DNA from 3 places in the Streptococcus ruminantium genome. Region 2 is predicted to be linked to each of the others. Evidence: predicted binding sites of a transcription regulator. Region 2 holds the regulator's gene; each other region holds the start of a gene.
The links. Region 2 encodes Rex, which represses fermentation and respiration genes when NADH is low (regulators of the CRP and FNR family bind a similar motif). Its sites were predicted from a motif close to TTGTGAANTANTTCACAA; they were not measured.
Positions count from the first base shown of each region.

Region 1: the regulator Rex is predicted to act here: its motif matches at 8,335-8,352, upstream of pflB (formate C-acetyltransferase).
Region 3: the regulator Rex is predicted to act here: its motif matches at 1,385-1,402, upstream of SR187_RS01630 (class II fructose-bisphosphate aldolase).

Region 1 covers NZ_AP018400.1:208,475-219,473, reverse strand. The annotation lists gene recD2 (SF1B family DNA helicase RecD2) at 1-1,756, shown strand, start outside; gene SR187_RS01195 (CPBP family intramembrane glutamic endopeptidase) at 1,873-2,625, shown strand; gene SR187_RS01190 (cytochrome c biogenesis CcdA family protein) at 2,990-3,685, shown strand; gene SR187_RS01185 (TlpA family protein disulfide reductase) at 3,726-4,358, shown strand; gene SR187_RS01180 (HAMP domain-containing sensor histidine kinase) at 4,500-5,813, opposite strand; gene SR187_RS01175 (response regulator transcription factor) at 5,797-6,504, opposite strand; gene SR187_RS01170 (hypothetical protein) at 6,650-6,874, opposite strand; gene dinB (DNA polymerase IV) at 7,199-8,266, opposite strand; gene pflB (formate C-acetyltransferase) at 8,583-10,928, shown strand.
Region 2 covers NZ_AP018400.1:849,299-860,297, reverse strand. The annotation lists gene SR187_RS04180 (ABC transporter ATP-binding protein) at 1-1,206, opposite strand, end outside; gene pta (phosphate acetyltransferase) at 1,208-2,182, opposite strand; gene SR187_RS04170 (RluA family pseudouridine synthase) at 2,200-3,093, opposite strand; gene SR187_RS04165 (NAD kinase) at 3,093-3,911, opposite strand; gene SR187_RS04160 (GTP pyrophosphokinase) at 3,895-4,566, opposite strand; gene SR187_RS04155 (CYTH domain-containing protein) at 4,806-5,381, shown strand; gene SR187_RS04150 (ribose-phosphate diphosphokinase) at 5,504-6,481, shown strand; gene SR187_RS04145 (cysteine desulfurase family protein) at 6,493-7,608, shown strand; gene SR187_RS04140 (DUF1831 domain-containing protein) at 7,611-7,955, shown strand; gene SR187_RS04135 (DUF4649 family protein) at 7,958-8,161, shown strand; gene SR187_RS04130 (redox-sensing transcriptional repressor Rex) at 8,285-8,923, shown strand; gene radC (RadC family protein) at 9,325-10,005, opposite strand; gene SR187_RS04120 (class A sortase) at 10,196-10,942, opposite strand; gene gyrA (DNA gyrase subunit A) at 10,949-10,999, opposite strand, start outside.
Region 3 covers NZ_AP018400.1:303,146-314,144, reverse strand. The annotation lists gene SR187_RS01630 (class II fructose-bisphosphate aldolase) at 410-1,291, opposite strand; tRNA gene SR187_RS01625 (tRNA-Leu) at 1,507-1,592, opposite strand; gene SR187_RS01620 (CTP synthase) at 1,964-3,568, opposite strand; gene rpoE (DNA-directed RNA polymerase subunit delta) at 3,737-4,318, opposite strand; gene SR187_RS01610 (metal ABC transporter solute-binding protein, Zn/Mn family) at 4,480-5,400, opposite strand; gene tig (trigger factor) at 5,734-7,017, opposite strand; gene SR187_RS01600 (DUF1349 domain-containing protein) at 7,203-7,820, opposite strand; gene SR187_RS01595 (TIGR01440 family protein) at 7,851-8,414, opposite strand; gene SR187_RS01590 (ECF transporter S component) at 8,395-8,880, opposite strand; gene SR187_RS01585 (bifunctional hydroxymethylpyrimidine kinase/phosphomethylpyrimidine kinase) at 8,870-9,631, opposite strand; gene truA (tRNA pseudouridine(38-40) synthase TruA) at 9,621-10,370, opposite strand; gene SR187_RS01575 (Fur family transcriptional regulator) at 10,541-10,999, shown strand, end outside.

The DNA.
Region 1 (10,999 bases), 640 kb from region 2:
CCTGGAATTACTAGAAAAATCCCGCCATATCGAACTGGACCCTGCCGCCGTTGCCAAAGAATTGACAGGTCTGATTGTAGATGAAAAAGTCCAGCAAGAAGGAACGAAAATTTTTGACAACAGCCTCTACTTTGCCGAACATGGCATCCATAAAAATCTTACCCGCCTGATGGGAAAAAATGGTTTCAAACCCTTTCCACGAAAGGAGGTTGAAGCGGCCATAGCAGAACTAGAAACCATGTCTGACCTGACCTACGATACTATTCAGAAAGAGGCCATTGTTCAAGCCATTACCAATCCCATCTTTATCCTAACTGGTGGACCCGGAACCGGAAAAACTACTGTTATCAATGGAATTATCGCTGTCTATGCTATCTTACACAAGATTGACCTCACCCGCAGTCGCGAAGAATGCCCTGTCCTCCTAGCCGCTCCGACCGGACGAGCCGCCAGACGGATGAACGAATTGACAGGTCTACCAGCTGCGACCATCCATCGCCACCTAGGTTTGGTCGAAGGACAGGAAGACTCTTACCGAGATGACTATCTGGAAGCTGATTTTGTCATCATTGATGAATTTTCTATGGTAGATACCTGGCTAGCCAACCAGCTCTTCCAGAATATCTCCTCCCAGACTCAGGTTCTCATTGTCGGAGATGCCGAACAGCTCCCATCAGTCAGTCCCGGCCAAGTCCTTGCCGATCTATTAAAGATTGACAAACTCCCAAGTATTACCCTAGAACGTATTTATCGCCAGTCAGATGACTCAACCATTGTCACACTAGCCAGCCAGATCCGTCAAGGAAATTTGCCTGATGACTTCCGAGAAAAAAAGGCCGACCGATCCTACTTTGAAGCCCAAAACGAGCAAATCCCAGCTATGATTGAACGAATTGTCGGAGCTGCCATCAAGTCCGGCATTCCAGCCAATGAGGTGCAAATCCTTGCACCCATGTACCGTGGAGCAGCAGGTATCGACCAGCTCAATACCATGACACAGACTCTACTAAATCCCTTAGAAGAAGGAGAATTGGAATTTACTCACAATGAACTGGTCTTTCGCTGTGGAGATCGGATTATCCATTTAGTCAACGATGCCGAAGCCAATGTCTTCAATGGAGACTTAGGATATATTACAGACCTCCTTCCAGCCAAGTATACCGATTCTAAGCAGGACGAAATCACTATTGACTTTGACGGAAGTGAAGTCACCTATCCTCGAAACGAGTGGTACAAAATCACACTGGCCTACGCCATGTCTATTCACAAATCACAAGGAAGTGAGTTTCAGGTGGTTATCCTCCCCATCACTCGCTCCAGCCACCGTATGCTCCAACGCAACCTCATCTACACAGCCATTACCCGTTCTAGGAGCAAGCTCATTTTACTAGGTGAGATTGCCGCCTTTGACTATGCCGTCAAAAACACCGGAACTAGTCGCAAGACTTACCTAGTCCCACGTTTCCAAGGGGAAATGGCTGAGCAGGAAAACGAAACAACACCCTCAGACGGTCAACTCAGCAAAACTGCTCAAGCAAACTCGACTCCAACACCTGCTCAACCAGTCACTCAAGAAGAATCAAGTCGTCCACAACAAACCCATCATCAACTCTCCCTTCTTGAGGAAGAACAACCAGAAACAACCACTTCCCAGCCCAAAGAATTCATCCTGACCGCAGAGAATATCCTGACCATTGACCCTATGATCGGAATCAGTCAGACAGATCTCGCCACTTTTTTCAAAATAGATAGCTGAATAAGTAGCTTCCATCTTTCACACAATACTCACGCAGTTATCAACACACTGTAACAAAGACACTTTTTAATTTATTTCCTTTTTATCACTGTTAAATACAAAGCAACGGAGACAACATGAAAGCAAAATCAGTTTACACTATCACAGGACTTTATGTAGGAATCATGCTACTAAGCTACATCTACACCTACTACATGCGAGGGATTCGCTATGGATCCGATGGTTTTTTAGCCTCAGAATTCCCCTTTCTACTCGTTTTAGCAGGAATAACAATCGCTTACGTTATCAAAAATCGAGCAACATTGCAGTTGAAAACCTTCCTTCCCATTGATAAACGCTATTTCTTAGCCCTTTTTATCCCCTTACTGCTAGTGATCATAGCCTACTGGTTCGAGCACTTCCAGCTCAATGAGACCTTTTTTATAACACTTTTTGCAACCCTCCTAGTTGGAATCGGTGAAGAACTGCTATTTAGACGCATCTTACTCGTCTATTTTTTAGAAAAAATGCCCCTTCAAAAGGCAGTTGTCCTATCTGGCTTGTGCTTCGGTGGATTTCATGCAATCAATATTTTTGCAGGTAGTGGATTCGGACAAGTAGTGTACCAAGTCATCCTAACCAGCATCATGGGAATGCTGTACGGTTATCTTTATATTTTTACAAGAAAGATTTCCTGGTGCATCGTCAGCCATGGATTATGGGATTATATCGCAATTAGTGTTTCTAAACAATTCCACCCCCTCTTCTCTGGACTACTCTTTCTTCAGAATATATTGGAAATCGTGCTGGTCTTGCTCATGGCTCGCCGTGTAAAACAACTATTGCAAGAACAACACACAACCAATCAAACAGAGTTGACAAAGGAATAAAAGTAGAAATAAAGAACCGACATCATTAATACCACTTATCACAGGCAGACCTTGTGCCATGTATTCTAACAGAACGTAACACAGCAAATATACAGAGATATTGATAAGCTTCTTGAAGCGAATCACAAACCCAAGTCTTGCATAAGCAAGGCTTTTTTTCTATCATAAAGATCTGAAAAAATATAGATTGTCCTCACAAAATAGCGACTGAACACTTCTTTTTACCATTCTTTACCGTTTGAATAAACAGCTAAACATAGCCTGTTTTTAGGCATAGCAAAAATAGCTATTTACAATTTAGACTTTTTTAAGCTTTTAACTGTATCATAACCCTAACAGTTAATCAATAACAAAGAAAGGGGACATTATTGTGTTCAAGCTATTTGCTTTATTCCTAGAAGGGCTACTGTCATTTTTCTCCCCCTGTATCCTTCCTATTTTACCAGTGTACATAGGTGTTCTAGGAGGGAATAATGGTGAACATTCTCAAAACAACCGTATGCGTACTGTGATTAACACTTCCATGTTTGTCTTGGGAATTGCAATGACCTTCTTTCTACTGGCCTTTACCAGTAGTTTCCTCAGTCGTCTACTGAACCAACACATCCGAGTTGTTCAGATTATCAGCGGTATTTTGATTATCGCCATGGGATTGTTTCAATTGGGCTGGATTCGCCTACCAATGTTGTCAAAAGAACTTTCAGCTAAAACAAAAGTTTACCAAGCTGGAAAAACGGTGACACCTATCATCGCCTTTCTGATGGGCTTTACTTTCAGTTTCTCTTGGACTCCATGTATCGGCCCTATCCTAGCCAGCGTATTTTTCTACGCAAGTAGCCAATCAGGCATCTGGAGCATTGCCCTACTGTCCGTTTATTGCATCGGCTTTATCCTGCCATTCATCCTGGTTGCCATCTTTTCTCAAAAACTCTTGGATTACTTCAAAAAACAGACTCGTTTCTTACAGTACACCAAGACCATCTCAGCAGTTATACTCATCATTATCGGTATTTCTATCCTAACAGGAAGCTTCGGCACCCTGTTTAAAATCAGAAGATAACCATCAAACACTATTTACAATATAAGGAGAACCCAATATTATGTTAAAAAAATACCTCACCCTAGGAACTTGCTTATGCTTATTAACCGCATGCTCTGTCAACAATGCTAACAGTAAAAACAAAGATACTAACATGAGCCAACAGAAGACGGAAAAAACAGAAAAATCTCACGAGCAACATGCGCAAAGTGATAGCAACGACAATGGTTTACAATCTGTTGTTGAAGGACAGAAAGCACCCGAATTAAAACTAAAAGATAAAGATGGAAAAGACGTTAGCCTAGCAGACTATGCAGGCAAGAAAATCTACCTAAACTTTTGGGCTAGCTGGTGTGAACCTTGTAAGGATGAAATGCCTCACCTAGAAAAAGTGTATCAAAAATACAAAAATGATCCAAACTACGCCTTTTTGAGTGTAGTAGCACCAAATGATGCCAAGTATGGCAACACCTCATCAACAGATAGCAGCGAACAAAAAATCCTTGAAACAGCAAAAGCAGCAGGTATCACTTATCCAGTTCTTTATGACCAAAATAATGGCGCTCTGAATAGCTACTCTCTGCGTGCCTTCCCTAGCCACGTATTCATCAATAGCGATGGAACTGTTAACAAAGTATTTGCCGGCGAATTAAATCAAGAAACCCTAGAAGCAGGCCTGAAAGCTCTAAAATAACCCGTTACATCCTGCGAATATAAAAAAGAGTGCGTTCTCGTAATTTGAGAACGCACTTTGCTATGTTTTCATACAGTACTTAAAAATACTTCTATACTACAATCATCGGAAGCACCTGCCTCCTTTTTATTTTTGTCCCACCTAGGAAAGATGTTGAAGTTCTCCTTGCGACTTACTAAAATGAATGCAAACACAGAACCACCCCTGCTCTTCATGAACAGCATAATCTCCCCCCAGTTGGACCACCATCCGTTCGATACTCTGCAAACCAATTCCATTACTTGCAGATAGAGAACGCTCCCCAATTTTATTTGAAACAGATAGCTCCAGCCATTTCTCGTCTTCCTTTAAGCCAATTCGGACAGGAAAAGCAGGATCTCCATATTTGATAATATTTGATTGAAGATTATCCATAATCCGAAGGATACTATCTGATGGCAACTCAATGTCCATCAGTTCTTCTTCAGCCACTACCTCAACACTCAACCCTTGAAGAGTCAATCCTTCACACATCACTTCCACCGCATGAGAAAGAGGAAGAAGATGTGTAAGAGTCATTTCCTCAGCAACCAAGGAATAAGAAAAAAGATTTTCTGAAACCTGACGCATCTGTTGCGCTTTCTGCTCAATAATCCCCAGATAATGTTGGAGCAAATCAGGCTCCATGTTTGGTTTATTCTTGATGATTTCAAGATAGAGTAAGATTGAGGTGACCGGTGTACGAAGATCGTGAGACATCTCTGTAATCACCTTCTGATTTTTCTTCACAATATCAGCCTCTGTCTGCACAAGATTTCGGAAAGACAGTCGCATACTCTCAACCCCCTGAGCCAAATCAGCCAGTTCGTCCCGCCCCTTCACATGGATCTGATAGTCAAGATTTCCACCTTCTAAAATCTCCAAATCATGACTCAGACGACGAATATCCTCTACCTTTCGACGAATTCCCAACAAAACAACGACTATTAGGAAGATAAAGGATAATATAATCACAAAAATCCTAGTATAGAGACGCAGTTGGTAACTATATATCCCTGTCACCATCACATCAGCCGCCCCATCCGCAAATTGGACTTGGGCGTAACCAATCCAAGATTCCTCAGACATTTCTATCCTGTTGGCTGACTCCTCCTTGTTAGGATCATTGGAGGTGAATACCTGAATATTGTCCTTGTAAATCTCCAAGGTTAAGATTTCCTGCTCCTTTACCCAGGCATCCAACTTCTTGCTATCACTTGTCGCTATTTTTTCCTTATCTACAAATTCTACTAGTTTGGAAATGTAGTGGGCATTTTGTTCCTCAACATATCTCCCATCATAGATATAATAATCTATCACGCTCATTCCAATCCGATCTAGCACAACATAACAGATTGCTGCCAATACCGAACTCAGCAATAATAAGCGCCCGAGTTGCACATAAATCGACGTATGCCCCTTATTCTCCCGTTTCAAACTTGTACCCTTTCCCCCAAACAGTCTTAATCCACTTTGGATTCTTAGGATCTTGCTCCATTTTAACCCTTAGCTTACGAATATGCACCATGACCGTACTATTGCAGTTGTAAAAATACAGATCATCCCATACACTCTCGTAAATATTCTGCGTTGAGAAGATCTTGCGAGGATGAGACATTAGCAATAGAAGAATCTGGTACTCAATTTCTGACAGCTCTATCTCTTTTCCATCCACAAAAACCTCATTGAAACGCTTATGAACCCTGACACCGCTCAATTCAATATAGGGAAGTTCTTCGCTTTCCACTCCCCCCTGACCCTGATAGACCTTAAACCGTCGTATCAAAGCCTTGACCTGTCCCAAAAGTTCCGAATAAGAAAATGGTTTTGTCAAATAGCTATCACCACCAACCATCAACCCAATTAACTTATCAGACTCCTGAGCCTTAGCGGATAGAAAAAGAATTGGAACCGTTGACTGCTTTCTAATTTGTTCGCAAGTCCGCAAACCAGACATGCCTGGCATCATCACATCCAAAATCACCAAATCAATCGTTGGTGTCAGATAGTCTAACCCTTCTTCACCACTGGCAGCCTCTTTTACTGAGAACCCCTCACTTTCTAATAATATCCTAACACCTTCACGAATACTAGCATCATCTTCTATGAGTAAAATGGTATCTTGCATCTTTTACCCCCACTTGTCTCTATGGTCTTTTCAATAGTTAGAATAGCATACCTCCCCCTCAACGTAAAGAAAAAACTGAACCCAGAACTCAACTGGACTCAGCAAATTTACATTTTATAGCAATATACGAGAGGGAGTGGACTAATTAGTTGCTACCAGATTTTTTAGTGGATGAGCTGGTAGTACTTTTCTCAGTACTTGATGATTTTGTATCCTTCTTCATATCTTTTTTAGTACTGGACTGCTCTGTTTTTTGAGAACTAGAATCCGTTTTTTTATTGTTCTTAGCACCACACGCAACCATTGTAGTAGCAAGCGCTGCAATCATTCCTAAAGCCATCATTTTTTTGCCGAAAGTTGTTGATTTCATTTGAAATCCTCCTTTGATTCATTAGTTTTTCGATGATAGTGATAAAGATAAAAATGTTGAGACTCTTGACTGACTAGAAATATAGGATAAGTCCATCATCCCCCTATCAATTATATCTGTCAATCTAGAAAGACCCACTACCAAAAATAGATTAGATTTTTGATACTTCTATTCTACCCCTCAAATCTTACCAGATTCTGAACAAATTCTTAACAATTCTAAAATCGACAAAAAACCGAGAACTTTCTACTTCCGGCTCAATAAACTAGCAGACTCCCAATGAGAAATAAAAAAATGACAAATCAACTCAATCCCCCATACCTTTCAAGCTTGAAAATTTGTCACCGTCACTCCCAACAAACGAATCCCTCTTTCTGCCTGCCCAACCTCTTCAAATAGCTGACGAATCTGATGTTCAATCACTTCCATCTGATCTGTCGCATCTTCCAAACTATGGCGTTTAGTCAAGGTTGAAAAATCTCCATAACGAATTTTAAGAACGATGGTTTTTCCCTTTTTACCATTTCTCACAAGACTAGCAACCACACGTTGACAAAGGCTGGCTAGCTCCTTTTGTGCATCTTCTTCTCGGTAAAGTAGCTTACGGTAAGTCTTTTCCTTACCGATAGACTTGCGAACACGATTGACCCTGACAGGAGCATTAGAAATCCCTCTAGCCCTCCGATAGAGGTCATATCCAAAACGACCAAAACGGTCAATCAACTCCATCTCAGGTAGTTTCAATAGATCAGCTCCTGTATAAACTTCCATAGCATGTAAGCGTTCAACCGTTTTCTTGCCGACTCCATGAAACTTTTCAACAGGCAAAGCAGCCAAAACACTAACCGCCTCTTCTGGCAAAATCAAGGTTAAGCCATGTGGCTTTTTCATATCAGAAGCGATCTTAGCCAAAAATTTATTATAAGATACCCCTGCCGAAGCAGTCAAATGTAGCTCGTTCCAAATATCGTACTGGATGAGCTTAGCAATCTTCACTGCCGAGCGAATGCCGAGCTTATTATCGGTCACATCTAGATAAGCCTCATCAATCGACATAGGCTCCACCAAGTCCGTATAGCGATAGAAAATATCTCGTACCTGCCCTCCAACCTCCTGATATTTTTCATAATTACCTGAGATAAAAATAGCCTGAGGACAGCGCTCATAAGCCTCTTTGGAGGACATGGCCGAATGAATCCCAAAAGCACGCGCCTCATAATTGCAAGTTGACACCACTCCTCGACCACCAGATAACCTAGGATCTGCACCGATGACGACCGGCTTTCCTTTCAAATCAGGATGGTCTCTCACTTCAATCGCAGCAAAAAAAGCATCCATGTCCACATGAATAATCTTGCGAGATAAATCATTGATCAATGGAAAAATTAACATGACTACCTTTTCTCCCCCAGTGCTTCAACTGGTTCCATTATACTATATTCTATAGGAAGTTTCAGCATTTGAGATTCCTTTATCAACCAAGATTACATACTAGCAATCCCTAAAATATTCCTTGCTCCATCTGTTTTTGCAGGCTGTACAAGAAATTTTCTGTGAAAATATCAACAAACATTTTCATGCCTTTTCATATTTGCTTGAAAGTTTTTTCATTTATTTTCAAGCATTTTTATCTTGTAGAAAGTGTTTTCAAATGGTATAATAATAGCATGTTGGTATTGATACCAAAATGTATAAAAGGAGAACCCTCATGTCAACAAACGTTAAAACAAAAAATGTTACTGAAGACATTTTCGCCCAAGCCTGGGAAGGCTTTAAAGGTACAGACTGGCAAGACAAAGCAAGCGTAACACGCTTTGTACAAGCTAACTACACTCCATACGATGGAGACGAAAGCTTCCTCACAGGCCCAACTGAGCGTTCACTTCATATCAAAAAAATCATCGAAGAAACAAAAGCAGGCTACGAAGACACTCGCTTCCCAATGGACGTAGATCGTGCAACTTCTATCGCTGACATCCCTGCTGGTTTCATTGACAAAGAAAACGAGCTCATCTTTGGTATCCAAAACGACGAACTCTTCAAACTAAACTTCATGCCACGTGGTGGTATCCGTATGGCTGAAACAACGCTTGTTGAAAACGGTTATACTCCAGACCCGCTACTCCATGAAATTTACACAAAACATGCAACAACTGTAAACGACGGTATCTTCCGCGCCTACACTGCTGATATTCGCCGAGCTCGCCACTCACACCACGTTTCTGGTCTTCCAGACGCTTACTCACGTGGTCGTATCATTGGTATGTACGCTCGCTTGGCTCTCTATGGTGCAGACTACTTGATGGAAGAAAAAGTAGCCGATTGGAATGGCATCACTGAGATTGACGAAGAGTCTATCCGCCTCCGTGAAGAAATCAACCTCCAATATCAGGCGCTCCAACAAGTTGTTCGCTTGGGTGACCTCTACGGCGTTGATGTTCGCAAGCCTGCGATGAACACCAAAGAAGCGATCCAATGGACAAACATCGCCTTTATGGCAGTATGTCGTGTGATCAACGGTGCAGCAACTTCACTCGGTCGTGTGCCAATCGTTCTTGACATCTACGCAGAACGTGACTTGGCTCGTGGTACATTTACAGAGTCAGAAATTCAAGAATTCGTTGACGACTTCGTATTAAAACTTCGTACAGTGAAATTCGCTCGTACAAAAGCCTTCGACGAAATCTACTCTGGTGATCCAACCTTCCTGACAACATCTATGGCTGGTATGGGTAACGATGGTCGTCACCGTGTGACTAAGATGGACTATCGCTTCCTCAACACCCTTGACAACATCGGCAACTCTCCAGAGCCAAACTTGACAGTTCTCTGGTCAGACCAACTTCCGTACGCATTCCGCCGCTACTGTATGGCCATGAGCCACAAACACTCTTCTATCCAATATGAAGGTGTAACGACAATGGCAAAAGACGGCTACGGTGAAATGTCATGTATCTCTTGCTGTGTATCACCACTTGATCCAGAAAGTGAAGACCAACGCCACAACATCCAGTACTTCGGTGCGCGTGTAAACGTCCTTAAAGCCCTTCTTTCAAGCTGGAACAACGGTTATGACGATGTTCACAAAGACTACAAAGTATTTGACGGTGTTGAGCCAAACACTTCTGAAATCTTCGACTACGATCAAGTTATTGCCAACTTTGAAAAAGCTCTTGACTGGCTGACAGATACCTATGTCGATGCCATGAACATCATCCACTACATGACAGATAAGTACAACTACGAAGCTGTACAAATGGCCTTCTTACCAACGCACCTCCGTGCAAACATGGGCTTCGGTATCTGTGGTTTTGCCAATACTGTTGACTCATTGTCAGCAATCAAATACGCACAAGTAAAACCAATCCGTGACGAGGATGGCTTTATCTACGACTACGAAGTAACAGGTGACTTCCCACGTTACGGTGAAGATGATGACCGTGTAGATGACATCGCAAAATGGCTTATGGAAGCATTCTTCTCACGCTTGAACAAGCATAAACTCTACAAGAATGCTGAAGCAACTGTGTCTATCTTGACCATTACTTCAAACGTTGCCTACTCCAAACAAACTGCGAACTCACCAGTTCACCGCGGCGTATTCCTCAACGAAGATGGCTCTGTCAATACTTCTAAGGTAGAATTCTTCCCACCAGGTGCAAACCCAACTTCTAAATCACGTGGCGGTTGGTTGCAAAACTTGAATACCCTTTCTAAGCTCAACTTCAAGCACGCTAATGACGGTATCTCCTTGACAACTCAGGTTTCTCCAAAAGCACTTGGTAAGACCTTTGATGAGCAAGTCAACAACCTAGTAACCATTCTTGACGGTTACTTTGAACAAGGTGGTCAGCACGTTAACTTGAACGTTATGGACTTGAATGATGTGTATGACAAGATTATGGCTGGCGAGGATGTAATCGTACGTATCTCTGGATACTGCGTAAATACTAAATACCTCACTAAAGAACAAAAAACTGAATTGACACAACGTGTCTTCCACGAAGTTCTTTCAATGGATGACCACGCTGCCGAAGTGTCAGGTCAAGCTTAATATCACAAAAGAACTCGCAGTTTAAAACTGTGAGTTCTTTTTTATCCTCAGATTCCATCAATCACAGACAG
Region 2 (10,999 bases):
ATTTTCTGGATTCCCCCCATCTATAAACAAGGATAACTGATCAGCTGGCACTGGATAGAGAGCCTGCAATAAGTCTACCAGTGTAGACTTACCAGCACCTGTACCACCAATAATTCCCATAAATTGCCCCTTATACAAGTTAAAAGTAATATCTAACAAAGAGGCTTCCGATGACCGAGGGTAGGAAAAAGAAAGATGTTGGACAGAAAAAATAAGGTTCCTATCTTTACAGGTTATCTTGGGTAATGGAGCTTCTATATCTTCTGATTCTTGCTCAAACACCTCTTGAATTCGCTGAGCTGAAATGTAAGTCTGATTGAGGGTTGAAACCACCATCACCATCTTGACCAATTCCACTAAAATTTGTAAAAGGTAATTGATGAGAGCAACCAGCATCCCTTGTTCCAATCCATTACTAGAAATCGCCTCATTTCCCTGCCATATCAAAACCACCAAGGTGATATTGACTACTAAAAATGTTAGTGGCGATAAAAGACTGGACCAAAAGCCAGCTTGTAACTGCTGCTTTTCATACTCTTGATTGATTGTCTGAAATGCCTTGATTTCACGCTCTTTCTGCCCAAAAGCACGAATAACTCGCCAACCTGTCATAGTTTCACGTACTTGACCGACCAAACTATCTAATTTTTTTCGCAAGCTTTGATAAATACGGCTGGTAATCAAGGAGATACCTGTCACAAGCACAAGCAAGATAAAAATCATCCCCATAAAATAAAGAGACAGACTAGGACTGAGATAAAAGGCCATGATAAGGGCACCAAATACCACAATCGGAGCACGCAAAAACAAACGTAAAAAAATATTGATCCCCGTCTGAATCTGTAAGGTATCGCTTGTTAATCGAGTCAGTAAACTTGAAGAAGATAACCTATCTCGACTAGATTTGGGAAGGGAAAGCACCTTTTGATACAAATCTTCCGTTAACTCTTTTGTCACTCCAACTGCCACTTTAGCTGAAAAATATTGTGCCACAAGCGCAACAACAACTCCGATACCAGCAAAAGTAACCAGCAAAAAAAGCATAGCAACCAGGTCTCCCCGGCTGCCATTTGGAATAATTGTATCAACGATATTGGCAATAATCAATGGTACTAGAAGTTCAAAACAGGCCTCTAATAGCTTGAAAAATGGACCAAGTATGGATTCCTTTGTATAATCCTTAAAATATCGTGATAAAAATTTCATATTAACGGTGCTCCAAGGCTTGAACCGCAGTAATCAAGGTCAAATTGTAAACATCATCCGGATTACAACCACGAGACAGGTCGTTTACAGGCTGATTAAGTCCCTGCAAAACAGGACCAACTGCAGCAAAACCACCCATACGCTCTGCAATCTTGTAACCAATATTACCTGCTGAGATACCTGGGAAAATAAATACTGTTGCCTGACCTGCTACATTTGAACCTGGTGCCTTCAACTTTCCAGTCGTTGGAACAAAAGCTGCATCAAATTGCAATTCCCCATCCAAATCTAACTCTGGACGCAATTTCTGAGCAATCTTGGTCGCTTCTACAACCTTATCAACCTTAGGCCCTGAACCTGAGCCCTTTGTCGAATAGCTGAGCATGGCCACTTTGGGATCAATACCAAACATCTTAGCAGTACGAGCCGAGTTAATCGCAATCTCTGCAAGTGTTTGAGCATCCGGGTCAATGTTAATCGCACAATCACCAAAAATATAACGTTCTTCACCTTTGACCATCAAGAAAGCTCCCGACGTCTTAGACACTCCTGGCTCGGTTTTGATAATCTGGAGGGCTGGACGAACTGTTGAAGCTGTAGAATGAATGGCACCTGAAACCATTCCTTCTACAACCCCCATATAGACCAGCATCACACCGAAGTAGTTCACATCTTTCAACAATTCATGTGCTTGTTCTTCAGTCACTTTGCCCTTACGGCGCTCCACCAATGCTGCTACCATCTCATCATACTTGTCATAGTGAGCAGGGTCAATAATTTCAAAACCTTCTGTAATCCCTTCGATGTCTAGGTAAATTTTAATACGTTCAGGGTTTCCAAGCAAGACTGGTACTACATCTGATTCGTTAACCAAACGTTTTGTCGCTTGCAAGATGCGTGGTTCTTCGCCTTCTGGCAATACGATACGAACTTTTTTACCCTCTAGCTTTGTAGCTAATTGCTCAAAAATTTTCATGAACAAACTCCTTAAAATTATTTACTTGTTAACTGATTGATAACAGCCTGAAAATCATCTGGAAGAGACACTTCCAAATCAATCCTTTCGGCTGAAAAAGGATTGTCAAAGACCAAATGATGACAATGCAGAGCCTGACGCTCTATCCCACATTCTAAACTCCCTCCATACATGTCATCTCCCAGCAATGGAAAACCAATGTGAGCAAAATGAACACGAATTTGATGCGTTCGACCTGTATGGAGTTGAATATCTACTAAATGAATGTCATTCCATGATTGGACAACACGATAGGAAGTATGGGCATACTTCCCCGTATTGGTCACACAGCGAGTAATAATACTATCTTCTGGTCGCCCAATCGGAGCAATAATATCACCTTGAACTTTCAAGACTCCATTTCCCTTGATTAGAGCATAGTAACGTTTCTGAATCGATTTCGCCTGCAACTGTTTATCCAGACGAGCATGGGCATAGCCATGCTTTGCAAACAGCATCACACCAGAAGTATCTCTATCCAGACGCGTTACAATGTGAACCTGCTTATTTTCATAATCCTGAGCAATCAAGTATCCCTTGACAAAATTAGCAATCGTTGAGGAATGTAAAACAGATGGAATTGATGCATAACCAACTGGTTTATTGATAGCCAAGAAATGGTCATCTTCATAAACAATGTCCAGTGGAAAGGAAATCGGTTTCAAACTTCCCGTAACATCCTCCTCAGCCGGTATATCAATTGTAACTCTATCTCCAATATCAAGCAAGTAAGTTGCATTGCGTTCTATATCGTTGACCCAGATATTGCCACCCATGTACTTAATTTTGGCGAGTAGACTCTTGGAAACACCATATTTTTTAAGAAATGTCTTGATTTTTATATGCTGGTCAGCTATATATTCAAAGCGCATCACTCCACCTCTCCAATAAAAGCATCTTTGACCCTATTCCAAAAACTAGTATGGCTTGAGGTAGCAACAAAATGAATCTTGCTATTATCAATCTGATACTCAATGGTTTTGATATTGTCGTAAGTGAAAGTCTTATTGTCTACTGCAATCGAGTAACGGTCATTGTGTTTAGGCTCTATCACAATCTTATCCTTTTTGGGGACAACAATAGAGGAACCCAACGTTCGATAAACACGATTGTTCAAACTAGCCACCTCAGCAATCTGCAAGGCTTCAATTGTCGGATGTAAGACAGCGCCACCAAGAGACTTGTTATAAGCTGTTGAGCCTGTCGGAGTAGACACCGAAATCCCATCACCTCGAAAACGTTCAAAGGGAACGTTGTTGATGATAATATCTGCGACCATGGTCTTAGATAAGCGCTTGATAGTCGCTTCATTCAGAGCACGCGCCTCAATCGTCCGATCATCTGTCATCTTGACCTTAATATTTAAGATTGGATAGGAAACTCGTGCACCCGTATCAAGCTTGAGATTCTCAATCAGCTTATCAACTTCAAAATCACGATAATCCGTATAAAATCCTAAATGTCCCGTGTGAATACCAACAAAACGGACACGATCAATCAACTTCTCATACTTATGAAAAGCTGATAACAACATCCCATCACCTCCAATAGAGATGACAATATCTGGATTTTTTGCGGTTAAAATAAAATTTGCTTCCCTTAATTTTGTCCACAATTCTCTGGACACTGCTTCACTCTTAGGATTTCGACTTGCAAGCAGAGCGATTTTTTTTCTACCTGTATTCTTCATCTGTATCATCACTATTTCCAACACCATCATTCAGTTTACGATAGCCAGGATCAAATAAGACCTGCGCTTCCTGTATATCGTTGCGGATTTTTCGCATCTCCTCATCTAATTCATAGGCAATTTTCGCTGTAACTTCCAAGCGCTTCTTGATTTCTTCGGGAAAGTTTCCCCTATATTTGTAATTGAGAGAGTGTTCAATCGTTGCCCAAAAGTTCATGGATAGGGTACGAATTTGAATCTCTGCCAAAACCGTCTCATTACCATTTATGGTGTCCACTGGGTACTCAATCACTACATGATAAGAACGATAGCCAGAAGCCTTCATGTGATTGATATAGTCCCGCTCATGAACAATCTGCATATCTTTTCGTTTCCTTAAAATCGCTAGAACTTCTTCTATATCATCAACAAATTGGACCATAATCCGAAGACCAGCAATGTCCTGCATATCTTGAGCAAGATTTTCCAATTTTATATGTCTCAAGGTCATCTTTTCTTTAATAGACTCGATTGGCTTCACTCGTCCTGTTACAAACTCAATTGGAGAATGCTGATTGGCCTTCCGATACTGCTTACGAATTCCTCGCAATTTGATCTTCAGTTCGCCAACTGTCTGGATGTAAGGGTCTAAAAATTCTTCCCAATTAAAATCCATATGATCCCTTTCTTGTCAAAACTTTTAAATTGTATTATACTCAATAAAAAATCAAAAATAGATGAGCAATAAAGTCAAAGATGGAACTCTACTACTTTTTAAATTTCAAGCAGCAGCTAAAGTCTTCCATCAGATAAGACACTCATCAAGACGAAGTAACAAGATTTCATTTTGATTTTCAAAGAGTGTTAAGATAACACAAAGACTAATCTATTATAACATATGAAAGGGTTTACTGCATGAAAAACCATCTAGAAATCGAGTACAAAACACTATTGACCAAATCGGAATACAAACGCCTCTTGCCTGATTTTTCTGATGTAAATCCCGTTTTTCAAACCAATCACTATATTGATACCCCAGACTTTGATCTGAAAAATAACCGTCTTTCTCTCCGAATTCGTACCTTTGAAGAAATGGCAGAGCTAACATTAAAAATTCCTCAGGAAATTGGCAACCAAGAATACAATCAAGCTCTGGATATTCAGACCGCTAGAGCCTTACTTACACATTTTCAACTTCCAACAGGTCAGATTGCAGATATTATTTCAATCACCGCTATTCCTCTCAATAGACTTGCTGTCTGGGGTAGCTTAACCACTGAGCGCTATGAAAAAGAGACATCTATCGGGCTCATGGCTCTGGATAAAAATGATTATCTTGATCAAACAGACTACGAGCTAGAAGTTGAGGTTACAGATGCCGATGAAGGGAAAATTCTATTTGATGAATTTCTCAAAAAAAAATCTATCCAATTCAAATATGCCAGCAGCAAAGTTGCTCGAACAGCTGCCTATAAAAAATCAGTTCAATAGGACTGATTTTTTATTTCTCTGCTGAAAATTTTTCAATTTTTTGGTAAAATAAAATTATCTATTGTAAAAAATACTTTTATGATCTTCATAAAAGCTCAGTGTATTAAAGGAGTTACTTGAAAATGGTGCAACCTCTCGGTGAACACAACGTAAAATTATTCTCACTCAATAGCAATCGCGACATTGCTGAAAAAATTGCAGAGTCTGCTGGAATTCCTCTTGGGAAACTTTCTTCTCGTCAGTTTTCAGATGGAGAAATCCAAATTAACATTGAAGAATCTGTACGTGGCGTAGATGTTTACATCATCCAATCAACTAGTTATCCGGTCAATAACCACCTGTGGGAACTATTGATTATGATCGATGCATGTAAACGCGCTAGTGCTAACACCGTCACTGCTGTTATCCCTTATTTTGGCTATGCGCGTCAAGATCGTACTGCTTCTCCACGTGAACCAATTACAGCTAAGTTAGTTGCTAATATGCTAGTTAAAGCTGGCGTAGATCGCGTATTAACTCTTGATTTACATGCTTCACAAATCCAAGGTTTCTTTGATATTCCAGTAGACAATCTCCTTACTGAGCCTCTCTTTGCTCACTACTATATGGAAAAAGGTCTTTGCAAAGAAGATGTGGTCATTGTTAGCCCTAAAAACTCAGGTATCAAACGTGCTCGCAATATCGCAGAATTTTTAAATGCTCCGATTGCTATTATTGATTATGCTCAAGATGATTCTGAGCGTTCCGAAGGATACATCATCGGCGATGTGGCTGGTAAAAAAGCGATCTTGGTAGATGACATTCTCAATACTGGTCGCACCTTTTCACAAGCTTCAAAAATTGTACAAGAAGGTGGAGCTACTGAAATTTATGCTGTTGCCAGCCATGGCCTCTTTGCAGGAACAGCCGCGCAGTTACTAGACGAAGCGCCAATCAAAGAAATCCTAGTGACCGACTCTGTTTCTAGCAAGGAGCAACATCCAAAGAACATTGCCTTCTTAACAGCTAGTGACTTAATCGCAAATGCAATTCACCGTATTCAAGAACATCAGCCACTCAGCCCACTCTTCAAGTTTACTAATCCGATAAAAGAAAACTAGGAGTCTACTTTTTGATTTATTTAGACCATGCAGCAACCACTCCCGCTTCTCCCATTGCTCTCCAACGAATGATGGAAGTTGCTCAAGAAAGTTATGGCAACCCATCCAGTATTCACCATGCTGGCCGCAATGCTAACCAAATTCTTCGTCAGGCACGTCAGGATATTGCCCAAGTTTTAGCTGTTTCGCCCGATCAGCTCATTTTTACCTCCGGCGGTTCCGAAGCGAATAATTTAGCGATCAAGGGTTATGCCCTTGCTCATAAAGATAAGGGCAAACACCTGATTACAACAGCCATTGAACATCATGCCGTCCTTCATACCATGCAGTACTTAGAAGAACATTTTGGTTTTGAGGTAACCTATATTCAGCCGATAGATCAGGTCATCACTGCTCAACAAATAAAAAAAGCCCTACGACCAGATACTATCCTTGTCAGTGTTATGTTCGCCAATAATGAAACTGGGCAACTACTTCCCATTAAGGAAATTGGTCAAGTTCTCTCTGGGCATCAAGCTGTCTTTCATGTTGATGCTGTCCAAGCTGTTGGAAAGGTAGAGCTACACCCGATTGAATATGGGATTGATTTTCTTACTGCTGCAGGCCATAAATTCCATGGCCCGAAAGGAAGTGGTTTTCTATACAGTAAAATTCACCGGTTTGACTCCTTAATCCATGGTGGAAAGCAGGAAGCTCAACATCGAGCAGGAACCGAAAATCTCCCAGCCATTGCTGCTATGGCAACTGCTCTAACGGAGCAAATTACCGAATTAGACAAAAATAGCAACTACATCAGTCAACTCAGAAAACAACTTATTGAAGGGTTACATGGATTAGACTATTATATCAATCAGTCTGGCTCCCATCTCCCCCATATCCTCAATATTGGTTTCCCAGGCAAGCTAAACGAACAACTACTTATGCAATTAGATCTAGTCGGTATTGCTGTATCTAGCGGTTCTGCCTGTACTGCTGGCATTGTTCAAAACAGCCATGTATTGGAAGCTATGTATGGAAAAGAATCTCCTCGGTTGAAGGAGTCTATCCGTATCAGCCTTTCAGAAACCAACACAAAACAAGAAATAGATACTCTTATCGTAGAATTAAAAAAAATAATTGGAGGTTAAAAATGGCATTCCAAAAATCTGTTACCTTGAAAGATTGTAACTTTACTTATCATATTAGTCCTGTTGTCAAAAAATATACACTGCGTGACAATACGTTTGAACAAACCAAAGCAGGACATTATCAACTGACTCGTCTTCTGGAAGAAATTCCAAACTCAAACCAGGGTTTCCTCTTAAAAATTATTATCAATCAGGACTTGACAGGTTTTAAAATCAATATCACAGATAAATCCGGTCTACACTTGGTTAACATTTTTAAACCAGAGAGCAATAAGGTCATTCAGGAAAAGTTTTACTTCCTTATGGATAGCTTGATTGATCGTGACATCTTTACGAAAGAAGCATAAAAATGATTGAAGTCCATTATCGTGATGCTTATAAAAAAGAGCGTAGCCAGACATTTGAAAATAAGGAGGCAGCAGTTTTAGCCTTCTCTGGTTGCCTTACTCTACCGGATTACTATCCTATCTCTAGCATTATCAAAGATGGGAAGGAATTGGATTTCAAAGGAACAATCGGTGACCTCTATCTTTATTTACAGACACTAGACTAAACAGGTTCTCTGTTTGGTCTTTTTTAAAATCAATCTGTTGATTTTTTCACAAACTTGGACTAGAATAGAGGAAAGAATTATTTAACATACGAATCATCGATATAAAAAATAAAGGAGTCCAAAGTGAAAAACGATAAAAAATCAGATATTCCACGCGCTACTGCCAAACGTCTATCCCTTTACTACCGTATTTTCAAGCGTTTTTATGCAGGTAATATTGAAAAAGCTAGTTCTAAAGAAATCGCCGAAGCCATTGGCATAGATTCCGCAACTGTGCGCCGTGATTTTTCTTACTTTGGAGAACTCGGTCGGCGCGGTTTTGGCTACAATGTCAAGGAGCTGATGGATTTTTTTGCGGATATTTTAAACGATACTTCCATTACCAATGTGATATTAGTTGGTGTTGGAAATATGGGACGCGCCTTGCTTCACTACCGCTTTCACGAACGGAATAAAATGAAGATTGTCATGGCATTCGAGGCCGATGACAGCCCTGCGGTCGGCACTATAGACGAAAATATTCCTATTCATGCCATTTCAGATATTAAAGATCGTATTCAAGAGGCCAACTCACAAACAGCTATCTTAACGGTACCGAGCATCAAAGCTCAGGAGGTAACAGACATCCTTGTTGAAGCTGGTATTAAGGGTATCCTCAGTTTTTCACCAGTTAATCTCTCTGTCCCAAAAGATGTAGTTGTACAATATGTTGATTTGACTAGCGAGTTACAAACCTTGCTCTACTTTATACGCAAAGGATAATGATTGGTGCATGTCAGAAAATGAACCCACGAATAAAACCTATCGCATGCTGCCCTGTCTATCGTGCAGCTAGTTTTTCTAAAAATAACCAAAACCAGTCCATGTTTTGAGGACTGGTTTTAAAATTGCTCCACTTGTTTTATTTTAGAACAATTTAATCATGCTCTCTTCAACTCAATATCCCAACTAAAAGTACCTTATCTGCTATAACATTTTTATCCATGGTAAAATAACAACTTTGCAATTCAGTTTTTTAATATCATATTTCAAGCTGTTACACCATGATGGACAATCTTACATTTTCTTTAAAGCTTTCCTTGTATAGCTCACTATACTACAAAAAGCTCTCTCTTGATTTCCTATGTACGACATTATCCCGTCAAAACTATTAAAACAACTATTTAGAATAACTCACTTTCTTCCCTAAAAGAATAATATCCCTTGCAACCTACAATTAAGTGGTCTAATAAAACCAATCCTAGCGTTTCGCAGGATTTTTTTAAATTCTCTGTGAAAAGTAAATCATTTTTACTAGGTTGCACTGAACCCGATGGATGATTGTGTACGATAATAATAGATGTTGCCATGCATTTGACTGCATAATGCAAAATTTCACGTGGTTCTGCAATACTGCGGTTAACACTACCAATAAAAATAGTCTTTTGACTGATAATCTGATTTTGTGTATTTAGATAAAGAGCAAGCAGATGTTCTTGTTTCTTATCGCCGAGTTCTTGGATCATCTTGCGCCCAAGCTTCTCACTACCCAAAATACGTTCATTTAAGAGCAATTCAGACTGGTTGATCCGTTTTCCCAACTCAATCATGGCCTTGATTTCAATTGCTTTCACACGACCGATTCCTGTTAAAGTCTGCAATTCTTCTATAGACAATTCTCTTAAAGCCGCCAAGTTCTCCAAGCGATTTAATAAATTATTGGAAAGAATGGAAACAGGCTCTTTTTTTGTTCCGGTTCGAATAAAAATAGCTAATAATTCTTGATTACTAAGTCGTTCAGCCCCTACTTCCATAAGACGTTCACGAGGGAGCAGAGATTCTTCTTTAAAATCAATTTGATACATAATTTCCTCCTCACTTATCTATTCGTAAGGTGGATAAAAAATAGGGGTGGTACAGAATTAGAATAGCAATTCTGTACCACCCCCACAAAGTTAATTTACTGTATTCGCCTTAAAAACCGACTACCACAGTCTGCACCAATTAGCCACTATCCTACTCGTTAGGAATTAAGAATGTTGGGGCGAGCCAATCCTATTGACCATAATCATACTGATTGTAGCTCTTTGTAAATGCATCCAATACTTCCTTTGGTGACTGTTTGTATGGAGTTGTTGACTCAAGAACTCCCTTTACAATGATACGTTCTGTAGCATAATAATCAGTACATGTTACCAAGGTAATCTCTGTTCTTCCAGCAACATCGTCAATAACATGTACACTTTCCGGAGGAACAATCTGCACACTATCGATTACATACGTATAGACGGTTGTCTTATCGGTAATATGAATCTTCATACCATTTTTGGCACGATCAAGCGGTGAGAAAAGAACGTCCGCTGCACCAGTTACTCCAAAAATATGATGACTGGCTAACGCATAATTCCCCTTTCCCATTTCCTGATTTTCCTTCATTGTACCTGCACCGTACATAAGAGAGGTATTAAAGACACCTTTAAAGATAGGAAGATTGATACCAAGTTCTGGAACGGCAATTCCACCAATTACCGGTAGACGCTGTGCTTCCCATTGGGCTTTCAAAATAGCCTCTGTCGAAACGGATTCAACTTGATTAAAATCAAAAGTCGTTTCAGCTTGTTTATTTTTCTCAATATCCTCTGTAGTAACATTTTTGATTTGATATTTATTGGTATTCCATCCAATGATAAAATTACGGATAGGAGCATTAAATATCAAAGCCAGAGAAATCAATACCAATAAAACTGTTAGAAGTTTACGCCAAAAAGAACCCTTTCGCTTCTTCTTTTCACGTTTAGACATGACTGCTTATTCCTTTTCCTCTTTAATCTCAGCAGCTTCAACCAAGGCAAAAGTCAT
Region 3 (10,999 bases), 550 kb from region 2:
TTTTGTTCTTGGCAAGGATTATTTTCATTTTTTTGTATTATAGATTATGGATATGGCACAACGAAGCGATTGTATTTTAAGGAGTTAAGAATCCTTTGATTACAAAACCACCAAAGTTCAAGTGTCTTTTGTTAGCTCACTTGGGAAAACTGTCTAGATAGCCCACACCTGTGTTACTCTTCTAATAAGTTCGTAATTGCTAATCATACTGAGTCGCTCTCTGGCAAGCATTCTTTTTGCTCTGCCAAATGTTGCACGTAAACATTGAAAAAGGAATCAATACTAATCTCTAAAATTATTTACAATTATTTTGGATCAAGCAATGATACTTTCCATTAGGACGTTTCCTATTTATTCTATTATTTAAATAGAGAAAAGTCCCTCATTTTGAAGGACTTTAATTGGTTTATTACGCTTTGTTCGCTGAACCGAATACATCAATACGCTCTTCAACAGAAGCTTGGATAGCTTTCACACCGTCTGCCAAGAATTTACGTGGATCGAAAAGTTTTTTCTTGTCGTACTCTGCTTCGTTTGCTTCATAAGCAGCTGCAAATTTACGTGTTGCATTTGCAAAAGCAATTTGGCACTCTGTATTAACGTTAACCTTAGCAACACCCAACTTGATAGCTTCTTGGATTTGCTCATCTGGAATACCTGAGCCACCGTGCAATACGATTGGGAAACCTGGAACTGCTTCAGTCAGTTTACGCAAGTGATCAAGATCTAGACCTTCCCAATTTGCTGGATATGGACCATGGATGTTACCAATACCAGCTGCCAAGAAGTCAATACCAGTCGCAACCATTGCTACTGCATCTTCAATTGGAGCCAACTCACCGCTACCTACGATACCGTCTTCTTCACCACCGATAGTACCTACTTCAGCTTCAACTGAGATTCCTTTAGCGTGTGCTAATTCAACAACTTCCTTAGCTTTTGCAAGGTTTTCTTCCACTGGAAGGTGCGAACCATCAAACATGATAGAAGTATAACCAACTTCAATACATTCAAGTGCATCTTCGTAGTGACCATGGTCAAGATGAATTGCAACAGGAACTGTGATATTCATTGATTCAATCAAATTTGCAATCAAGTTACGAGCTACTTTGTAACCACCCATATACTTAGCTGCACCCATAGAAGTTTGGATAAGCACTGGAGCTTGTTTTGCTTCTGCTGCACGCAAGATAGCTTGAGTCCACTCAAGGTTGTTTGTGTTAAATCCGCCAACTGCATAACCGTTGTCACGCGCCGCTTGGACAAATTTTTCTGCTGAAACTAATGGCATTTCGATAGCCTCCTAATATTTTTTGAGGTTACACCTCATACCTTTCTATTCTACCATTTTTATTTTGAAAATGCTAGCTGAAATCATCTAGTTTTGAGAAAATTTTCACATATCTTTTCATTAAAAGAAAAGCAATGATATTTTAACAAAGGTTAGGGATTATGATTAACTCTTTTCGTCACAACAAAAAAAGACTAGCCTGAGCTAGTCCACCATGCGGAGAGTGGGACTTGAACCCACACGACCTAAAGCGGTCACAGGATCCTTAGTCCTGCGCGTCTGCCAATTCCGCCATCCCCGCTTAACACAAGAAACAGTATATCACGGGAATATCCTCTTGTCAATACTTTTTTGAAAAATACTTAAAAAATCATTATTTTCAATTTTAGAGGGCTACTCTAAAATTAAAACTTAGTTATTCATTTTTAGTTCTATCAATGATAGCCTTTTAAAATATTTTCTTGATAAACATGAGCAACGAGACTTCAAAGCAGTAAGATATTCCATTGAAAATAGAGGTCTTTTCCCTCTTACTTACATTTACAGTAATTACAAAGAGGCAGGATTCTGTATATCGCTCCCAAAAGTTAGTTTTTCTGTCTACCATTTGGGGCAATTTAAGTGTATTCCCACCTCTTCTATTTTTTATATTGTTCTTATTTGAGTAGTAGCTTATTTTTCATTCTTGATGGCAGCTGTTACAAAGGCGGTGTAAAGACCTTCCGGACGGTTAGGGCGAGATTGGAGTTCTGGATGGTATTGACAAGCTACAAAAAATTTATTTTCTGGAATTTCTACAATTTCTACCAATCGGTTATCTGGCGATACTCCTGAAAAAACAAAACCAGCTTGCTCAAATTGTTGACGGAAATCATTATTAAACTCATAGCGGTGACGGTGGCGACGCTGCACTACTTCTTGATTATCGTAGGCAGCAGCAGCTTTTGAACCTTGTTTAAGCTTGCTTGGATATAAACCTACGCGCAAAGTTCCACCCAAATCTTCCACTCCAATTTGATCGCGCATAATGTCAATGATTGGGTACTTGGTATCTGGATCTAATTCAAAGCTATTGGCTCCTTCTAAGCCGAGAACATGACGAGCAAATTCTACGCAGGTAAGCTGCATACCAAGGCAAACTCCTAACATGGGAACATCATTTTCACGGGCATAGCGAATGGCTTGAATTTTCCCTTCTGTACCACGTTGTCCAAAACCACCAGGAACGATAATCCCTTGGGCTCGTCCAAGATGTTCCGCTACATTTTCAGCTGTCAAATCATTGGCATTAACCCAGTCTAGGTCAATGGCTGCATCATTGGCATAACCAGAATGCTTGAGAGCCTCAACAACTGATATATAGGCATCTTGCAATTCCACATACTTGCCAACCAGAGCGATTTTAACAGTCTTCTTAAGGGAAAGAACCCTATCCACCATAGCTGACCATTCCGTCATATCCGCAGGAGGCACATCTAATTTCAAGTGGTCACAAACGATTTGATCCATATTTTGCGCCTGCATATTGAGTGGAATTTGATAGAGATGTTCTACATCCAAGGACTCAATAACCGCTTCTGGAGCCACATCGCAAAATTGAGCCAATTTATTTTTGATATTCTGACTTGCTGGTTGCTCTGTGCGAATAACAAGCATATTGGGTTGAATGCCTAAACCTCGCAGCTCTTTTACAGAATGCTGAGTCGGTTTTGTCTTCATTTCACCTGCTACTTTGAGATATGGCAAAAGCGTAGTATGGATATACATAACATTATCTGAGCCTACATCCGCTTTCATCTGACGGAGAGCTTCAAGAAATGGCAAACTTTCTATATCACCAACTGTTCCACCCACTTCTGTAATAATAACATCTGCATCCGTTGTATAAGCGGCACGCTTGATTTTATCTTTCAAAGCATCTGTGATATGGGGAATAACCTGAACAGTCGCACCAAGGTACTCTCCCTTACGTTCTTTACGGAGAACTTCGCTATAAATTTTTCCTGTTGTAACATTGGAATATTTATTAAGGTTGATGTCAATAAAGCGTTCATAGTGTCCAAGATCCAGATCTGTTTCTGCACCATCATCTGTCACAAAAACTTCTCCGTGTTGGTAAGGACTCATCGTTCCTGGATCTATATTTATATAGGGATCAAATTTCTGAATGGTAACTTTTAAACCACGATTTTTCAATAAGCGCCCAAGGCTGGCTGCTACAATACCTTTTCCAATGGAAGAAACAACACCACCTGTTACAAAAATATATTTTGTCATGCAAACTCCTTTTCTATGATTCATGTTAACCGAAAGCAGGCTTGGGTTTACCCTCAGTACCATGAGGAAAAAACAAAAACAGCTCCCTAATCACTAGGGAGCTCCGACCTCAAAAAGAGGCGCCCGATAATATCTTATCGCAGTTTGATAATCTTGTCAAATCAAAATCTACTCGTCAGCCACTTCTTCATCCGAGTATTCATCATCGTCTTCTCCTAAATCAACGTCTTCATCTTCCAAATCAGCATCTGGAATAATCTCGTTAATTTCTGAGTCGTATGATTCGACTTCATCCTTCTCATCATCTGGAGATTCATCATCGTATTCTGATGATGAATCCCCAGAATAGTTGTCTTCATCCTCCGGATCATCGTTTCCGTAGTCAATTGCGTCTTCATCACCATCCATAAAAGCATTCACACGCTTTTTCTTACGTTTTGGTGCGTCTTCATCATCCTCTTCGAGTGTGATAACTTCCTCATCAATCTCATCGATGGCATACCACGAACGAAGTCCCCATTTATTCTCACCAAGAGGGATAAAGCTGCCATCTACATTTAAATCAGAATAGAAGATTGGGAGCGCTGCACGAATCTCACTATTTGACTTTTCAAGATAATTTTGTATTTCATTAACTAAGTCATTAAAATACATTTCATTGTCACGTCCACGCTCTTCCAAAATAGCACGAGCTACTTCAATCATGGAAAGTTCACTTTTTTCTTGTCCTGCAAATACATTAAGTTCCAAGGTTTTTCTCCTTTTTTGTCTTTCCTTCCTATTTTACGCTAAAATGGCTAAATAGTCAAAGATAAGATGAGCATTCTTACTAAAGCTCAAAGTAGAAAAAAGGAATTTCTAAGAACAAATCATTTTGGATATTGTCTTCATCTGAACTGACCTCTAATCCCTCACTTTAATTCTTGGGCTAAAGTTTCTAAGACTTTTTCTAGATTTTCCAAGTAAGATAGATTATTTTCTGGATCAGCTTCTAGAGGATCTAATATCTTCAAGCTAACCCCAGTTGAACTGGCTAAAGCTTTAGCCAATTTGTCTGACGAACCTTTTTCTGTAAAAATCGTTTTAACCTTATAGGTATCAACAAATTCTTTTATTTCTGCTAGCTTTCTCGGACTAGGTTCTTCCTCGGATACCCCAGCAATCCCCAACTGCTTAAGTCCAAATCGTTGAGCTGTATAAGAAAAAGCTGTATGTTGTGTTACAAAAGTCTTTGATTTGGCTTTAGCAAAAATAGGGCTATATTTATCAGCTAATTTTTGTGCAGCTTCCTTCAGTTTTTCGGCATTTTTTTTATAATACTCAGCATTAGTAGGGTCACTTTTGGCAAGTAGGTCTCCTATCTCAAGGGCTTCCTGTCCTGCTAAAATGGGGTCTAGCCAAGTATGAGGATCATATAACGTCGCTTCATCAATCCCCTGCCCTGCTTCCATATCCTCTAAACCTGGAACTTTAGCTAAAGGTAAATTTGTCGAAGCTTCCAGAACCTTGACAGATGAACCTTGCAGATTCGACCCTAGTCGTCCTGCCCATGACTCTAAAATTCTAGAATGATAGATGAATACATCTGCATCATGTATTGCTTTTATGTCAGCAGCAGAAGGTTCATAAGAATGAATTCCGCTCCGTGAGCCAATCATACGAACATCATTCTTATCACCAGATACTTCCTTAACCAACGAATAAATAGGATAAAACGAGGTGACAATCTTTAAGCCAGTTTGAGTTTGATTTGCTCCTTTTTGAACTGAGCATGATGCTAAAACCAAACCCAACAAGGTCAATAAGAATGGCTTTATAATTTTCTTTAACATATTTTCCTCCTCTTGTTAATCAGTTAACTATATCACAAGAAAGTTAACCAGTCAAGTTATTTCCGGAAAATGTACACTACACAAATGAAAAACACTTATAGATTATTTTATATATATCCATTTTGAAAAATGCGAGTTCCTCAAGAGTGTACTAACACTAATCAAAAATCCCAATAACTTTTTTATATAAAATTGTTGAAACGTCATTTTTTGAAGATAGAATTTCCTATCTTGGTCATATTCAAAATCGCATGCGCAAACATAGATAAAATGCTACGAGAATATTTTTCTCCAAAGAAAAAACTCGACCGCAGTCGAGCTTTTATCAGGCTATTATTTTACAGTTGCTGTGCTAGTGATTAGTTCTACTGCCTTCTTAACGACAATGTCATGTTTTAACATTTCTGGTGAAAGTAGGCTGCGAACTTGCGCAACATCCATCTTATAGGTTGTTGCCAACTCTTCAATTTCCTTGTTGATTTCTTCTTCAGTTGCTTCAAAGCCTTCGGCTTTAGCTACTGCCTCGACAACCAAGTTTGTTTTTGTACGCTTTTCAGCATCAACTTCGTGTTGTTTGTGGAGATCTTCGCGAGTTGTACCAGTAATTTGGAAGTACATATCTGGTGAAATACCCTGCTGTTGCATACCACCCAAGAACTCATTGATAGAACGATGAACTTCTTCGTGAATCATTTCTTCTGGCAAATCAACAATTTCAGCATTTTCTACTGCTAAATCAAGAGCCGCTGCTTCAACCGCATCGTCAAAGGCAACTTCTTTGCTAGCCTCTAATTCTTTGCGGTATTTTGCCTTCAATTCATCAAGTGTTTCTACTTCTTCGTCAATGTCTTTTGCTAATTCATCATCCAAGGCAGGAACTTCTTTTGCTTTTACTTCGTGGATTTTTGTTACAAAGAGGGCTGGTTTGCCTGCAAGATCAGTCGCTTGGTAATCTTCAGGGAAAGTAACTTCGACATTTACCTCTTCTCCAGCCGAGTGACCAACCAACTGGGCTTCAAAACCTGGGATGAATTGACCTGATCCAAGTCCAAGTGAGAAGTTTTCACCCTTGCCACCATCAAACTCAACACCATCAATTGATCCAACAAAATCAATAACAACTGTATCGCCTTCGGCTGCTGGGCCTTCTTTAATCACCAACTCAGCTAAGTTGTTACGCTCGCGTTCAATCTTAGCATCTACTTCTTCATCAGTTACCTCTTTAGTAGCTTCTACTGAAACTACCAAATTTTTGTAATCACCCAATTTCACTTCAGGTTTTGTAACAACTTCTGCAGTAATTGTCCAGTCTTGACCTTTCTCCATTGACACAACATCAATTTTTGGTTGTGCAACCACCTCAAGTCCTGCTTCAGCAACCGCTGCCTCATAAGCAGTTGGTAAAAGCGCATTAACAGCATCTTGGTAAAGAGCCTCTTCACCAAATTTTTGATTGAAAACGGCACGTGGTAAGTGACCTTTACGGAAACCTGGAAGATTGATATCTTTTTTTACTTTGTTGAAAACGCGATCCAATTCTGGTTTGATTACTTCTTGACTAATTGTAAACGTCAAAACACCGCGGTTTGTTTCTTTTGCTTCAAATGATACAGACATTCTGTCATTCTCCTTAAAATTTTATTGCATACTCTTCATTATAACACAAATGACAGGGATTTCAACGATTTTATAACCTGCTTTGGGTAATGCCATGTTTCTTTACCTAGCAACCGCCCTTGTATCCTTACTGCTTACAAACCAAACAAACCTACTGAAATATTTGTTTTGAAGATGGTTATCTCTCACAATTCATCATCAGGCTGTTGTCCATCATGAGGCTGCCATTGACAATCTGTCAGCTTCATATTTGAGAATGTAGCTGTAAAGCTAGAGTCTTCTGGTGAGCAGGCGTATAGTCCAAAGGAAATCTTTCCTCTTCCCTCATAAAAATGACATATACGCATTTGTCTAAAATGGATTCCATCCTCAGAATTTTCAAAGCAGTAGTCCGCCCCTCTGCGGCTGAGGCGGAACCACATGGACTTGACAGTTGCTGAAATCTCAGTGGTAGCCCAATCTGAATAGCCATGATTAGTCACCACACTACCTAGGTGCTGGAAGTCTTCATTTTCGTACTCAATAGAGCATTTTAGCCAATTTTCGGAGTCCTGATAAACCACGATTCCACATTGGTCAAAGCGGGTATGGCTAGCAGAAAAATCTGTCTTGACAGTAAATGAAAAATATTCCTCCTCCGTCTCCATCTGTAAAACCGGTGCATTGTCATTTACAAAATGGTAGTAAGTTTTTTGCCAAAGATCGGTGTACGGCTCTGTTGTTATGGAAATCTCTGTTTCTGTGATAGTAAATGTCTGGGGTGGACGTGTCCACTGTAAATCCTTTGTCAAGAAAGCTCTCATCATCTACTCCTTTTATCTATTATAGAATCTTTATTGCTTACGAATCCCATCTTCCTGATAGGCTGCACGCGCTCCACCAATGAGTTTTGGCCGACTAGCGAGGGCTGTGACATGAGCCTGCCCGATTTCTCGCAGGCTTGGCCGAATGGGAACTTGAACATGTTTGACATGCATGCCGATAGCTGTATCCCCAATATCGATACCTGCCTGAGCAGTGATAAATTCCACTTCGACAGGATCCTTCATATACTTGAAAGCCGCTAGTTGTCCAGATCCTCCTGCATGAAGGGTCGGTAGAACATTGACAATCTCCAAGTCTTTCTGGATGGCCAATTCTCGCTCGACCACCAAGGCACGATTGAGGTGTTCACAACCTTGAACAGCCAGATAAATTCCTTTGGGCTCTAGGATGCTTAGAGTCGTTTCCACGACTGCTTCGCCAACTTCTAGGTTAGAATTTTTCCCGATATATCCACCGATAACCTCACTTGATGACAAGCCGAGGATAAAAATCTGTCCCTTTTGAAGATTGCTGAGTCCTAATACTTCCTCGACAAGTTGCTTAGTTTGAGCTTTAATTTCCTTTAGTGACATGACGGATCACTCCTATTCTCTCTACCGCTTGAGCCAAGATGTAGCCAAGCACTAGACCGACTGTGTTTTGCAAGAAGTTAGCTGGAACGTCTTTGATTGCAGTGGCTACATTATACAGAAGACTTGAGGCTGCAAAATATCCCCCAACCATGGAAAGACTAGCTAAGAAGATACCAAGATAGCGTTGCTTGCCTGTCCACCCCGCAAAATAGCCTTGCGCTCCGTGAAAAAGCAAGCTGAAGAAGGCCCATTGAGGATAGCCTAACAAGAAATCAATCAATAGTCCTGATAAGCTGCCTACAATGACTCCTTCCTTCTTACCGAGATAGAAGGCTGTGAAGTAGATTCCTACATCTAAAAGTGAAGTGAAACCATTTGGTGTCGGCATATAAACATGTGCCAGAGCTAAACTTAGGGCTATCAAAAGAGATAGCAAGACCATTATCCTTATCTTTTTACTTCTCATACTGCACCACTCCATAGTCATCTGAAGTTTCGATAGCACGGAAAACAAAGTCCTTTGATAAACGAACTGCCTCAAGTGGGCTTCTTCCCAGCAGTAACTGACTTGCAATACTAGAGGCGAAAGTACAGCCTGCTCCGACATTGTTGCTAGAAAGAATCGGTGACTCCAATACGATAAAATCTTGACCATCATAATAAACATCAATCGCCTTCTCCTTACTCAAGCGATTGCCACCTTTGATTACGACATGTTTGGCACCCAAGTCATGTAAGATAAGAGCTGCCTGCTTCATCTCCTCCACTGTTTTGATGTCTCTATTAGTCAATAGCTGAGCTTCTGCCAAGTTTGGAGTGATAATGGTTACATAAGAGAAAAATTTCAAGAGCTCATCACGTAATTGGCTGACTTCTGTATCATGCGTTTCCTTACAAACCAAAACTGGATCCAACACCACAGGAATATCTTGATGCAACTTAATAACTTCCAAAGCCTGCTCTGCTATTTCTACATTAGGCAACAGACCAATTTTAATCGCTGAAAAAGGAACGTCCTTCAAGCTAGCAAGCTGCTGAGCAAAAACATGGGAATCAGTCGGGATGACCTCAAACCCCTTATCCGTCATAGCTGTCAGACAAGTCACTGCCACAAAACCATGCAACTGATGAACAGTATAAGTAGTCAAATCCGCGTAGAGACCACCACCACTGAAAATATCATTGCCTGAAAGAGCCAAAACATAATTAGTCTTCATAAATAATCTCCTTTAAATATAAACCATTGCCTGCTGCTGTTGGTCCTGCCAAGTCTCGATTTTTTTCTTCTAAAATCCGCTTGATTTGTCCAACTGGCATCCGACCATTGCCAATCTTGAGCAGGGTACCGACCATATTTCGGACCTGCTTGTAGAGAAAACCATTGCCCGAAAAAGTAAAAATCAAAAATTGCCGCTGCGGGTCATATTCAACGGTTGCTGTCGTAATCGTTCGCACCTTATTTTCTACAGAGGTTCCAGAAGCGGTAAAACCAGTGAAGTCATGTGTCCCTTCCAAGTCTTTGATGGCCTGCTCTATCAAAGACAGGTCTAGGTCATAGGGATAGAAGGTAGCATAATGTCTCATCATAGGGTTTTTAGGGCGTCCAATATCTACTAAAAACTCGTAAGTCTTGCTGTGTTTGGCATAACGACAATGAAAATCGTCCGCCACCTGCTCTACCTTAACCACATCAATATCCTCTGGAGTTTGGGTATCGAGGGCAAAGCGTAGCTTCTCAGCATCTCGACTGCCAAATAGGTCAAAGTGAATAACCTGACCGTAGGCATGGACGCCCGAATCCGTACGACCTGCTCCATGAACAATAACCTCCCGGCCGCTATTCAAGCGCTTGAGAGTTTTTTCAATCTCTTCTTGAACCGTACGGGCGTGGGGCTGGCGCTGAAAACCCGAAAACCCATAACCATCGTAGGAAATAATTGCTTTATATCTTGCCATGTTTTGATTGTAGCATAGGAAAAGGAGGGAAACAAGGCTAATAAAGCTATTCTGTACTAGCACAGATGCTGATTTACTCCTATATTGACACACCTTTTTAAATAAACTATAATGAAACCGAGTATTGTAACTGAGAATTATTATGAAAGAACAAATGAAAGGAGGGAGCTATGGAACTTCATTCCCACCTCAATGCTGAAAATCAGACCGCTTTTGAACATGTTATTCAGCATTTAAAAGAAAAAGGGGTTCGTATCACTGAAACTCGGAAAGCCGTCATAACCTATATCATCGAAAGTGATGACCACCCTAGCGCTGAAATGATTTACCAAAATTTATTGCCTGATTATCCAAATATGAGTCTTGCAACGGTTTATAACAATCTCAAGCTTCTTCTGGAAGAGGGGTTTGTGACAGAGATTAAACGAACCAATGATAACACGACCTATTACGACTTTATGGGCCACGAACATTTAAATGTTATCTGCGAGGTCTGTGGTAAAATCACTGATTTTATGGATGTTGAAATCCCTAGCCTAAAAAAAGAAGCCCACAACCAAACAGGGTATAAAATTACCAAAGAGGTTTTATCCATCTACGGTATCTGCCCTGATTGTCAGAACTTAAAA